2 linked regions of the Zymomonas mobilis subsp. mobilis ATCC 10988 genome follow. The protein of the gene in region 1 interacts with the protein of each later gene in a pairwise test. Links are inferred from orthologs where the notes say so. Each region holds a gene or a part of one and is shown on either strand. Other genes may lie near its edges.

The links.
Region 2: the proteins of sucC (region 1) and sucD interact in binary tests that used the Escherichia coli proteins (3 or more experiments, as listed by UniProt). The link is inferred for Zymomonas mobilis subsp. mobilis ATCC 10988 from one-to-one orthologs.

What each region holds. Positions count from the first base shown.
Region 1 is NC_017262.1:1,896,431-1,901,770, forward strand. Bases 1,044-3,890 are described here. They hold sucC (ADP-forming succinate--CoA ligase subunit beta), read left to right. Parts: upstream 1,044-1,792; coding sequence 1,793-2,989; downstream 2,990-3,890. Other genes in these bases: ZMOB_RS08530 (autotransporter family protein), read left to right, coding at 1,044-1,261; ZMOB_RS08540 (electron transfer flavoprotein subunit beta/FixA family protein), read left to right, coding at 3,052-3,801; ZMOB_RS08545 (electron transfer flavoprotein subunit alpha/FixB family protein), read left to right, coding at 3,798-3,890. Also shown: more of ZMOB_RS08530, read left to right, coding at 1-1,043; more of ZMOB_RS08545, read left to right, coding at 3,891-4,730; pgl (6-phosphogluconolactonase), read left to right, coding at 5,063-5,340. UniProt on the Escherichia coli protein: Succinyl-CoA synthetase functions in the citric acid cycle (TCA), coupling the hydrolysis of succinyl-CoA to the synthesis of either ATP or GTP and thus represents the only step of substrate-level phosphorylation in the TCA.
Region 2 is NC_017262.1:1,267,555-1,272,916, forward strand. The notes cover bases 1,305-4,173. They hold sucD (succinate--CoA ligase subunit alpha), read right to left. Parts: upstream 3,247-4,173; coding sequence 2,362-3,246; downstream 1,305-2,361. Other genes in these bases: ZMOB_RS10200 (hypothetical protein), read right to left, coding at 1,978-2,142; ZMOB_RS05660 (succinate dehydrogenase/fumarate reductase transmembrane subunit), read right to left, coding at 3,345-3,731; ZMOB_RS05665 (succinate dehydrogenase cytochrome b subunit), read right to left, coding at 3,731-4,156. Outside these bases: ZMOB_RS05640 (MFS transporter), read right to left, coding at 37-1,203; ZMOB_RS05670 (50S ribosomal protein L11 methyltransferase), read left to right, coding at 4,283-5,260. UniProt on the Escherichia coli protein: Succinyl-CoA synthetase functions in the citric acid cycle (TCA), coupling the hydrolysis of succinyl-CoA to the synthesis of either ATP or GTP and thus represents the only step of substrate-level phosphorylation in the TCA.

The DNA.
Region 1 (5,340 bases):
TATAAAAATGAATAACTATCAGGATATTGTTGATAGCCATTCTTCGGTACAAAAAGCCTATGCTCAATTACTCGATCAAAATCGCCAAGCGAATGGCACAGGATTGGATAATCTTTATACGCGTTTGGATTTGATGGATGCTGCCCATCTGCAATCGACGCTTGAATCGATGGCACCTCGAAATGAAGCTACCATTCGTGCGTTAGATCGAGCGGGTAGCGAAAATATGACCCGTTTTTTCCGGCAACGCCTCAATCGGATCAATCATGAAGATATGGGTGGTAGCTTAGCTTTCTATGGGCAGCCTTTAGCTTTCGCCTCAGCTTCCTCTTCTCGTAGTTTGGGACAAAGACAGGCTTCGGATATCTCGGACATGGTTTCCCTGTCTCCCCATATTAAATTTGTCGATACGGTTAGCGCTTTTGTTGCTAGTGGCTATCTCAACGGTCATAACCAGTCGATGCCCTCTTCCAGCTTGTCCGGCCATGACAATTTTAATGGCTGGTTTTTGGCAGGCGGTGCCGAAATAGCGGCGACTCCCAAGGTGACAGCAGGTATCGGCTTTTCCTATAGTAATTTGAATGGAGACAGTTCCAGCGGACAGACTAGTAAAGCCAGTCTGACTCAAGCGACGCTTTACGCTTCTTATAAATTACCGGCTAAATTAATTTTATCCGGTCAGGTTAGCGGCGGCGTTTTCAGCAGCACGAATAAAAGACGGGGGAGCATCGACAGCCTGAATTACAATTTTAGGCAAAAAGGCTCTTCTTTCAGTGGTTCAGCTGAAGTCGTCTTGGGACGAGATATTGATCTATCCCATTTGATCATTACGCCTAATATCGCCGTTCGAGGGCAAAAAACCGATGGGAACAATCTGACCGATCGGGCCTTAGATGGAAGCGACAGCAGCGCGGCCTTAGAATTATACCGCAAGGCTTATAATTCTGTTCAGACAAGAGCGGGTTTTGACATCTCTGGTGAAGTCAAAACGCGCGGCGTGACCTTGGTTCCTCATACCAGCGCCCATTATGTCCATGAATTATTGCATCCATCGCAATCGGTAGCAGCCCGTTTTGTCAATGGTGTTGGTGGCAATGCTGCCTTTATACTCCCCAATAGCGATCATAACTGGGGCGAAGTTGAAGGCGGTCTTAAAATAAAAGGACGTCGTATTGATTTCGACATTTCGGCTGGCACGGTCTTTGGTCGTCAGGATTTGGCCTATAACGCCTATCGTGGATCGATAACCTATCATTTCTGATAGAGAACCATGTCCTCAAGATAACAAACAGAAATACGCGTTTATTATACATTCTTTTTTCGGGCAGGTGATTCTCTATTACAGATAATCCTGCCTATCATGATGTATAAAAAAGGCCGCTCCCTAGAATAAGGAGCGGCCATTATTTTGCCAGTGAGCAAGGGGGCTTACTCAATCACCTGACGATTATACACAGCAATATGGAGCTAATTGCCGCATAAAGTGGATTTATTACGGTTAAAATCGTTTAAATCCACCTAATCCCTGTAACAAAAATAAAAGATAGTTCAATTATGGATGTAATATTTTTTACGTAAATTTTTTTTTAAGCCATCATGAAAAATTAAATATAAAGTCCACCCGCACGTCCTCTTTTGGCTTTGATCGCTTTTATTCCCTGATTTTGTTTTTATAGAAGTTCCGCTTTCTATCGACTATCATAGCTATCAATCAGATCAATGGCCGGATAAAATCGGCTGATTTTGTCACGACTATTCTATTGTCTTATCCAGTAAAAAAGGCCGGAATCAGGTGAATATATACGAATATCAGGCGATGGCTCTTTTGAATGAACGGGGTGTCTCGGTTGTCCCCGGTTATATGGCCGCCAATGTAGAAGAAGCCGTCAAAGCGGCAGAACAGCTTTCCTCTCCTCCTTATGTCATCAAATCCCAGATTCTAGCCGGTGGTCGCGGCAAGGGGTATTTCCGCGAATCTCCGAAAGAGGGCGGTGGCGTCCGTTTGGTCTCTGATATCGCCGCTGTCAAAAAACAGGCAGAATCAATGCTCGGTCGGCATTTGGTCACTGCCCAGACGGATGATCAGGGTATTCCGGTTGAAAAACTGTTGATTACCGAAGCTGTCTCTATTGCTCGCGAATTTTATCTTTCCCTGTTGGTTGATCGCCAGACGGGGCGGGTGACCTTTGTCGCTTCACCCGAAGGCGGTATGGATATCGAAACCGTTGCCAAAGAAAAACCGGAAGCTATTCACCGTATCGCTATTGATCCAGCAACAGGCTTCCAACCACATCATGGTCGGATGATTGGTTTTGCGCTGGGCTTGTCCGGTGATGTCTTCAAACAAGGCATCAAATTAGCCGCCAGCTTGTATAAAGCCTTTACGACTTCGGATATGAGTCTGCTTGAAATCAACCCCTTGGTCGAAACCAATGACGGTAAACTTTTACCCGTTGATGCCAAAATCAGCTTTGACGATAATGCGCTATTCCGCCACCCTGATATTGCGGCCTTAGGGGAAGCAGGTGCTTCTGATCCTTTGGAACAAGAAGCCCGTCAGGCCGGTTTATCCTATATCAAGCTGGATGGTAGCATCGGCTGCATGGTCAATGGTGCAGGGCTTGCTATGGGAACGATGGATATAATCCAGCTTCATGGCGAGATGCCTGCCAACTTCTTGGATGTCGGTGGCGGTGCCAGCAAAGAAAAGGTGGCTGCCGCTTTTCGGATTATTCTTTCTGACCCATCCGTCAAAGGTATTTTGGTCAATATCTTCGGTGGAATTATGCGTTGCGATATCCTCGCAGAAGGCATTATCGCCGCCGCTCGTGAACTGGATATAACAGTGCCTTTGGTCGTCCGGTTAGAAGGCAACAATGTTAACGAAGGTAAGGCCGCTCTTGTCTCTTCAGGATTGCCTATTATTACAGCCAGTGATCTCGGCGATGCCGCTCAAAAAATCGTAGCCGCTATCCGGCAGACTGCCTGATATTTCAGCTTTCGGTAACACTAACTCCAGCATGCTTCATAAATCGGCAAAGGGAGATTCTGATGAAAGTAATAGTGCCCGTTAAACGTGTGATTGATTATAATTTGAGACCAAGGGTGAAAACTGATGGCTCAGGAATCGATCTTTCCAATCTTAAAATGTCTCTCAACCCGTTTGATGAGATCGCGGTCGAAGAAGCCGTTCGGCTGAAAGAAAAAGGCATCGCCAAAGAAGTCGTTCTGGTTTCTATCGGCGTTTCCAAAGCACAGGATCAGTTGAAAACCGGTATGGCCATCGGGGCCGACCGCAGCATCTTGATCGAAACCGAAGAAAATGTTGAACCGCTTCACGTCGCCAAATTACTAAAAGCTGTTGTCGATCAGGAAAAACCAGATTTGGTTATTGCCGGTAAGCAGGCCATTGATGACGACTCCAATCAGACTGGGCAGATGTTGGCAGCGCTACTCGGCTGGCCACAGGGATGCTTTGCTTCCAAATTGACGATTGCCGATAATAAAATTGAAGTTACGCGCGAGATTGACGGCGGCCTTGAAACCATCAGCCTCAATCTTCCGGCAGTGGTTACTTCCGATTTGCGTTTGAACGAACCACGCTTTGTTTCACTTCCCAATATTATCAAAGCACGGAAAAAGCCGATTGAAATCAAAAAGCCGGAAGATTTCGGTATTGATATCACGCCCCGTTTAAAAACCCTAAAAGTCGAAGAGCCTCCTGTGCGTCAGGCGGGTGAAAAAGTGGAATCCGTAGAAGAATTCGCAGCGAAACTCAAAGAATGGGGAGTCGGAGCATGAGCGTTCTTGTCCTGATTGATTATAGCGGCGATGTCCTCGACGAAGGCAGCTTGTCAGCTATCACCGCCGCTTTTCAGATTGACAGCGAAGTCGATCTCTTGGTCGCTGGTGACAATATCCGTGTGGTTGCTGAAAAAGCTGCCAAGATTAAAGGCGTGCATAAAGTCCTGCTGGCTGATTCTCCAGTCTATGCTTCGTCTTTGGCTGAAAATATCGCACCTTTGGTCGTGAAATTGGCCGATTCCTATCAGGCGATCGTCGCCTCTGCCAATTCCAACGGTAAAAATATTGCTCCTCGCGTCGCGGCGTTATTGGATAGCCAACAAATATCGGAAATCATCACGGTCGTTTCCTCTGATACTTTCCGCCGTCCGATTTATGCGGGTAATGCCATTGCGACAGTGCAATCGGCTGACAGCAAAAAAGTTATTACGGTTCGGGCAACGGCTTTTGAAAAGGCCGAAGCTGAAGGTGGCGATGCTCCTATTGAAGCTGTCGATGCTACGGAAGATAGCGGTCTTTCCCGCTTTATTTCAGTAGATCTACAGCAATCCGGTCGCGCTGATCTCAGCACAGCACCTCTTGTTGTGTCTGGCGGTCGCGCTTTGGGTTCGCCTGAAAAATTCCACGAATTGATCGAAGGTTTTGCTGACCGTGTCCATGCGGCAGTAGGGGCTTCTCGCGCTGCGGTCGATTCCGAATATGCCCCCAATGATTGTCAGGTCGGACAGACTGGTAAAATCGTGGCACCGGAAGTCTATATCGCCGTCGGTATCTCTGGCGCTATCCAGCATCTCGCTGGCATGAAAGATTCCCGCAAGATTGCGGCTATCAATATCGACCCCGAAGCCCCGATTTTCCAGATTGCCGATATTGGTCTGGTCGGTGATCTTTTCGAAGTCATGCCAGCCTTGATCGAAAAATTCTAAATCCTTTTTCCCTGTCGCAAGACAAGGCTATTCAATAAACGAAATCCGGATGACAAGACAAAGGCTTGTTGTCCGGATTTTTTATATCAACTGGCTTCACGCCTCTCTTTTTTCAAAGAGATAATCTTGGTCAATTTGTTATCTTCGCTTCCCATCCTCGCCGTTACGGTTCTAATAAAGTTCGATATTCTCAATAGTCTGGCAATGAGTCGTCAAAATAGTTTGAAACTGTTCTAAGACGACGCCGTTCTGTAAGTGAGATAGATAAACCTGCTCAAAAGGCAGAAATGCCGATAGTCCTTAATGTCTGGCAGGTATCAATGGAGAAGAAGATGACCGAAGCCGAATGGTGGGAATTTGAAAATGTCGAAGCTATGGCAAAACAGATTGCCGACGACATCGAATTTATTATCAAGCAAGCCATTGAGAAAAAAGGCCGTGCTTTAATCATCGTTCCGGGTGGTTCTACACCGAAACTGGTTTTCCCGACGCTCGCGGCCCGTGACCTCGATTGGTCAAAAGTAACGCTGATGCTGACCGATGACCGTCTGGTTGCCAAAGATAATCCGTTAAGCAATTTTGGCCTTCTGACCAAACATTTCGGCAATAG
Region 2 (5,362 bases), 630 kb from region 1 along the record:
ATAAAAATAAAATTATAAATGATAGTATATCTTCTCTTATTTTATAGATAGCGCATGACGGCGAATAAGAATGGTCGAGAAAATAGTGGCAATAGCCAATAAACAGGATGTGTAGGCGATCAGTCTTGGCCAGCCGCCAGATGTCCAGAATACGCCACCCAAAGAACCGAAAATGCTAGAACCCATATAATAGCATAAAAGGTAAAGCGATGTCGCATGGCCTTTATTTTGGCGCGCTAGCTGCCCGACCCAACCACTGGCGACAGAATGGATAGTGAAGAATCCGGTGGTGAAGATAAGAATGCCACAAACCATCAAAAGTAGATGGTTGCTCAGTGTCAACCACATACCGGAAAGCATAATAGCAATACCGGCAATAAGAACAGGCCCTCGGCCTATCCTGTCTGACCATGAACCGGCGGCAGGGGAAGCCATCATCCCCGAAATATAAGACAGAAAGATAAAGCTGATTTGCGAAGATGACAGCGAGAAGGGCGGTAATACCAAACGGAAATCAATAAAATTGAAAATTGTGATAAAGCTACCAACCGCAAGCCCTCCAATGCCGAAAAGCAAAAACATATCGGGGCGGGTGATGTGCTGTGACCATGCTTTGGCATGATATTTCACATCAAAACGCGTTCTTTTGATAAAGTTTTTGGAAGTGGGCAGACATAATCCAAAAATGATAGCTGCCAGCAGGTCAACAGTTCCAAGAATTCTAAGCGCCATTTGCCAGCTTGTGAATTCAGTCATAATACCTACGGCAACACGGCCAAACATACCACCGAAAGCTGTTCCACCAACATAAATGCCCATGGCATAGCCCAAATTCTTGGGATGTATTTCTTCCGATAGATACGCCATGGCGACAGCAGGAACCCCGCCAAGGACGAATCCCTCACAAGCGCGCGCAATCAGAAAGACATTCCATGACGGTAAAAAGGCCGCAAAAATATTCATGAAAGAGGCTGAAGCCATCGAAAAGAACATAATGCCTTTTCGCCCCAAACTTTCAGCCGTTGCTCCTGAACAGAAGATAGAAACGGCAAGAAAACCGGTTGTCAGCGAAATTGCAAAAGAACTCTCTGTAACGCTTACATGGAAATAACGGGTTAATTCAGGCAGAATAGGCTGAACACAATATAAAAGAGAAAAGGTAATGAAGCCGACTAGGTTTTGTTGACAAAGGAAGGTAACCACAATTTTACGGCCGCGAGATGAAGGAAGGCGAGAAAAGATTTTCTGGTTTTGTCATAACGTGTGGCAATGCGCCTGAACCGCTTCAACTTATTGAACATCCGCTCAATACAATGACGATCTTTGTAGTGCTGGAGATTATAAGGAATAGGCTTTTTTCGATTGGAACGAGGCGGGATAACAGGAAGGATGCCTCGAAAAAGCTGTTTTTCGCGTAACCTATCGCTATCATATCCTTTATCCGCGAGAAAACAGTGGGGTGTTGTCACAGGGATATCTATCAAGCTATCAGCGCCAGAATAATCAGAGACCTCACCACCGGTTAGTGCGAAAGCTAGAGGGCGGCCTTGACCATCGGAACGGGCGTGGATCTTGCTCGTAAAGCCTCCGCAGCTTTGACCAAAGCCTTCCTTATGCGTCCCCCTTTTGCGCCAGCCGCTTGGCTGTGGGCGCGAATAATCGTGCTATCTATCATATGTTGCCAGTCATCTGTCAGGCCAAGGTCAACCAGGGTTTCAAGAAGAGCGTCCCACACACCCTGTTCTGCCCACCTACGAAACCGAACATAGACCGAATTCCATTTCCCATAACGTTCATGCATATCTCGCCACGGGCAGCCTGTTCGAAGCACATAAAGCATACCATTGAGAAATAACCGATTACTTTTGGCGGGACGCACGCAGCGGCCTCGTTCGCTTGGAAGAAGACCCTGTATTATCTCCCACTCCGCGTCCGTCAGATCTCCTCGCATCTCTATCTACCCTACAAAACTTGTCCTCAAGTTATCTCTAAAAATCTTAAATTATACCCTTTGTCAACAGAACCTAGAAACAAGGCAAAACTGGTTACCAAATAATCTTTACTGCCCCGTTCTGTCCAAATTTTGCTTTCTTCTTTATGAAAAGGCGTTTTATTCGCTTGATGGCTATCGATGCTGCCCATCTTGTCCCCTATTCAGGATTTGATACCGTTTGGTAACCGGTTCGTTTTTAAGAATGGGCAAAATAGAATTATCTGGATAGGGCGCAAATTGTAATATTAAATAGATTTTGATTTAATTTTTTGACATGAAAATTATGGCTGACAGATAAAAAATAATAATTTCAAATCAAAATCAGCCATATATTTTTATTCTAAGCCCCTATGAAGAGGCTTTTTATTCTATTTTTTAAGCAAATTGAGCAACGTATGGCCAATCTTTGATGGATCAGGCGTCATCGCAATACCAGCCGATTCCATGGCTTCTATTTTAGCAGCCGCACTGCCGGAATGACCGGAAACAATAGCCCCAGCATGTCCCATATGCCGCCCCGGAGGCGCAGAAACACCGGCAATAAATCCAGCTACTGGTTTTTTGCGGCCTTTTCTGGCCTGCTCTTTCAAAAATTCGGCGGCATTCTCTTCATCCGAACCACCGATTTCACCAATCATGATAATGGATTCAGTTGCATCATCATCAAGGAACATGTCGAGAATATCGATGAAATTGGTGCCATTAACCGGATCACCACCGATTCCGACAGCCGTTGACTGTCCCAGACCCAACTGGCTGGTTTGGAAAACGGCTTCATAGGTCAAGGTGCCAGAACGACTAACGATACCGACAGAACCTTTTTTGAAAATCGCACCCGGCATGATGCCGATACGGGCGGAATCGGGGGTTAATAATCCCGGACTATTCGGGCCAATTAAACGCGATTTGGAACCGGTCAAAGCCCGTTTTACCCGCACCATATCCAAAATTGGAATACCTTCGGTGACCGTTACAATCAGCGGAATTTCCGCATCAATAGCTTCAAGAATAGCATCCCCTGCAAAAGCAGGCGGTACAAAAATCATGGAAGCATCGGCACCGGTTTTTTGTTTTGCCTCGGCTACCGAATTGAAAATCGGCAGATCAAGATGGGTTTGCCCCCCTTTGCCTGGGGTCACACCACCGACCATTTTTGTGCCATAGGCCAAAGATTGGGCTGTATGATGGCTGCCTTGTTGGCCAGTGATGCCCTGCGTAATCACTTTGGTTGTCGCATTGGCAAGAATGGACATCTGTTTTTTCTCCTGACCCGTAAAGGTCTGCGGTCTGCGCACAGACCTCGTGTTAATATTTTATATAATAGAGAATTAGGGATTAGTTTTCTGAATAATTAGCTTATACTAGAATGAAAAGCGATTTTCAGAATTGAAAAGACCGCGATCGCTGCAAAAATTATCATGTAAAAATAGGCGGCTATCTGGAAATACAGCCCTGCTTTTGGAAAACGCTCCTCTGAAAACAGCTTATCCACAAAAGAGCAGGCATAGCCATAGGTCGATATGGCCAGAAAAATCATCGGCAAGGCGACTATGGTCTGGGCTACCCAACGTCTAATGACATTAAAATCATAGACCGGTAATTCCAGAAAAGAGACGATCAACCAAACATATAAAAGAAGATTAGCCGCCGCCGTGAGTTTTTTATAAAAATCGGTTCGATGGCTATCACGATAACGGTGATTTCCAGATAGCGGGCTGTCACTGTAAGAATTCATCATTATGCCCCGAGAAAAATAATGCCCCAAACCAGCAAGGTTAGAATAAGAGCGACCATATTTGTGGCAGAGTAAAAAAAGTAATTTTTATAAAGGGAAGGGCGTTGCAGCCGTTTAAGGGTATTAAGCCTTATTACAGACATCACATGATAGAAAAAACACCATGTGAGCATGACCCCTATAATACGGCTGATAATATTAACGGAAAAGGCAAAGCTGTTCTTATCAGGGCTATGAATAATATAATGCCAGAAGAGCGCATAATTTTCTGGACTGGTTGATACCGCTAATAACCATAGGGTAAAAAGCGGAAAACCAATAAAAGCAATTGCCAGTGCCGTTAAGCGATGCAACAAAGTCGCCGTTCTTTGAAAGTCGGGCGATGCTGTCTTGCGAGAAGAGGAAGAAGAAGCCGTCGACCGAGCCACAAGAAATACTCCGATTAAACAGGGGAAATATCAAAAAATATCTTTTAGCTGATAGATGATATCAAGCAAATGATGAACTGTTTAAATTTTTAAAACACGAAATAGAAAAAGGATGGATTGGGCGCCATGGGTAATAGAAAACAAGGGAATGGAGATATGATAACAGGATTCCCTTTTAACGCCCCTTGTAACGGTAGCTGGAAACTGACTTTACCTTGCAGCAAAGACGAAGCGCAGGCGGTTGCTGATGGTGAAATTGGGGCTTTTGCCCTGCTGGATGAGCCGCCTGTTATTATGGTGACTGAACCTGATCCAGAACGCCCCGAAGAATGGCGTTTGGATGTCTATTTTGACCATGAACCAAAGGCTGAAGAAATTAAGTCTATACGGGCTTTGGCTCCGACTTCGGCCTTAGAAAAAGAAATTATAGAACATATCGAAGAAGAAGACTGGGTTGTTTTGTCCCAATCCGGACTGGAACCGGTTCGCGCCGGACGCTTTCTGGTCTGCACGCCCAGCAATGCGGTTGCGCCTGAAGAAGGCAAAAAGATGTTTGTTATTGATGCCGGACGGGCATTTGGTACCGGACATCATGAAACAACAACTGGATGTTTGACGATGCTTGACCGGATGAAGAAGGCCGGTCAAAATTTTCATAATGTCGCCGATATCGGCACCGGCACGGGTTTATTGGCCTTTGCCGCCCGCCATTTATGGCATTCCGCGCGCGTAATCGCTTCAGATATTGATCCGGTCGCTGTAGAAGTCGCCAAAGAAAACGCAGTCGTTAACCATGTGCCTTTGGGCATGGGATGTCGGCAGGTTGAAATGGTTGTGGCTGCCGGTATGGATAATCGCCAATTAAAACGGCGTGCGCCCTATGATTTGTTGATTGCCAATATCTTGGCAGGGCCCTTGATTGAATTGGCACCGTCCTTTGTCCCAGCTTTACAGAAAGGTGGCTCTCTGATTCTTGCCGGGCTCGTTGCAGAGCAAGAGCAAGCCGTCTGTCGAGCCTATAAAAATTTGGGTATGCGTTTGGCTGATCGGGTTGTTTTGGGTGATTGGCCAACACTTCGCCTAGTGAAACGGCCAAGATTCTAAAAAAATTGAGCTTTTCTGATAAAAAATGCAAAAAAAGTAAAAAATAGACTGGACGGAAGGCGTTACTTGTGGCATCCGCGTTGACCTTAGCTGGTTATACAG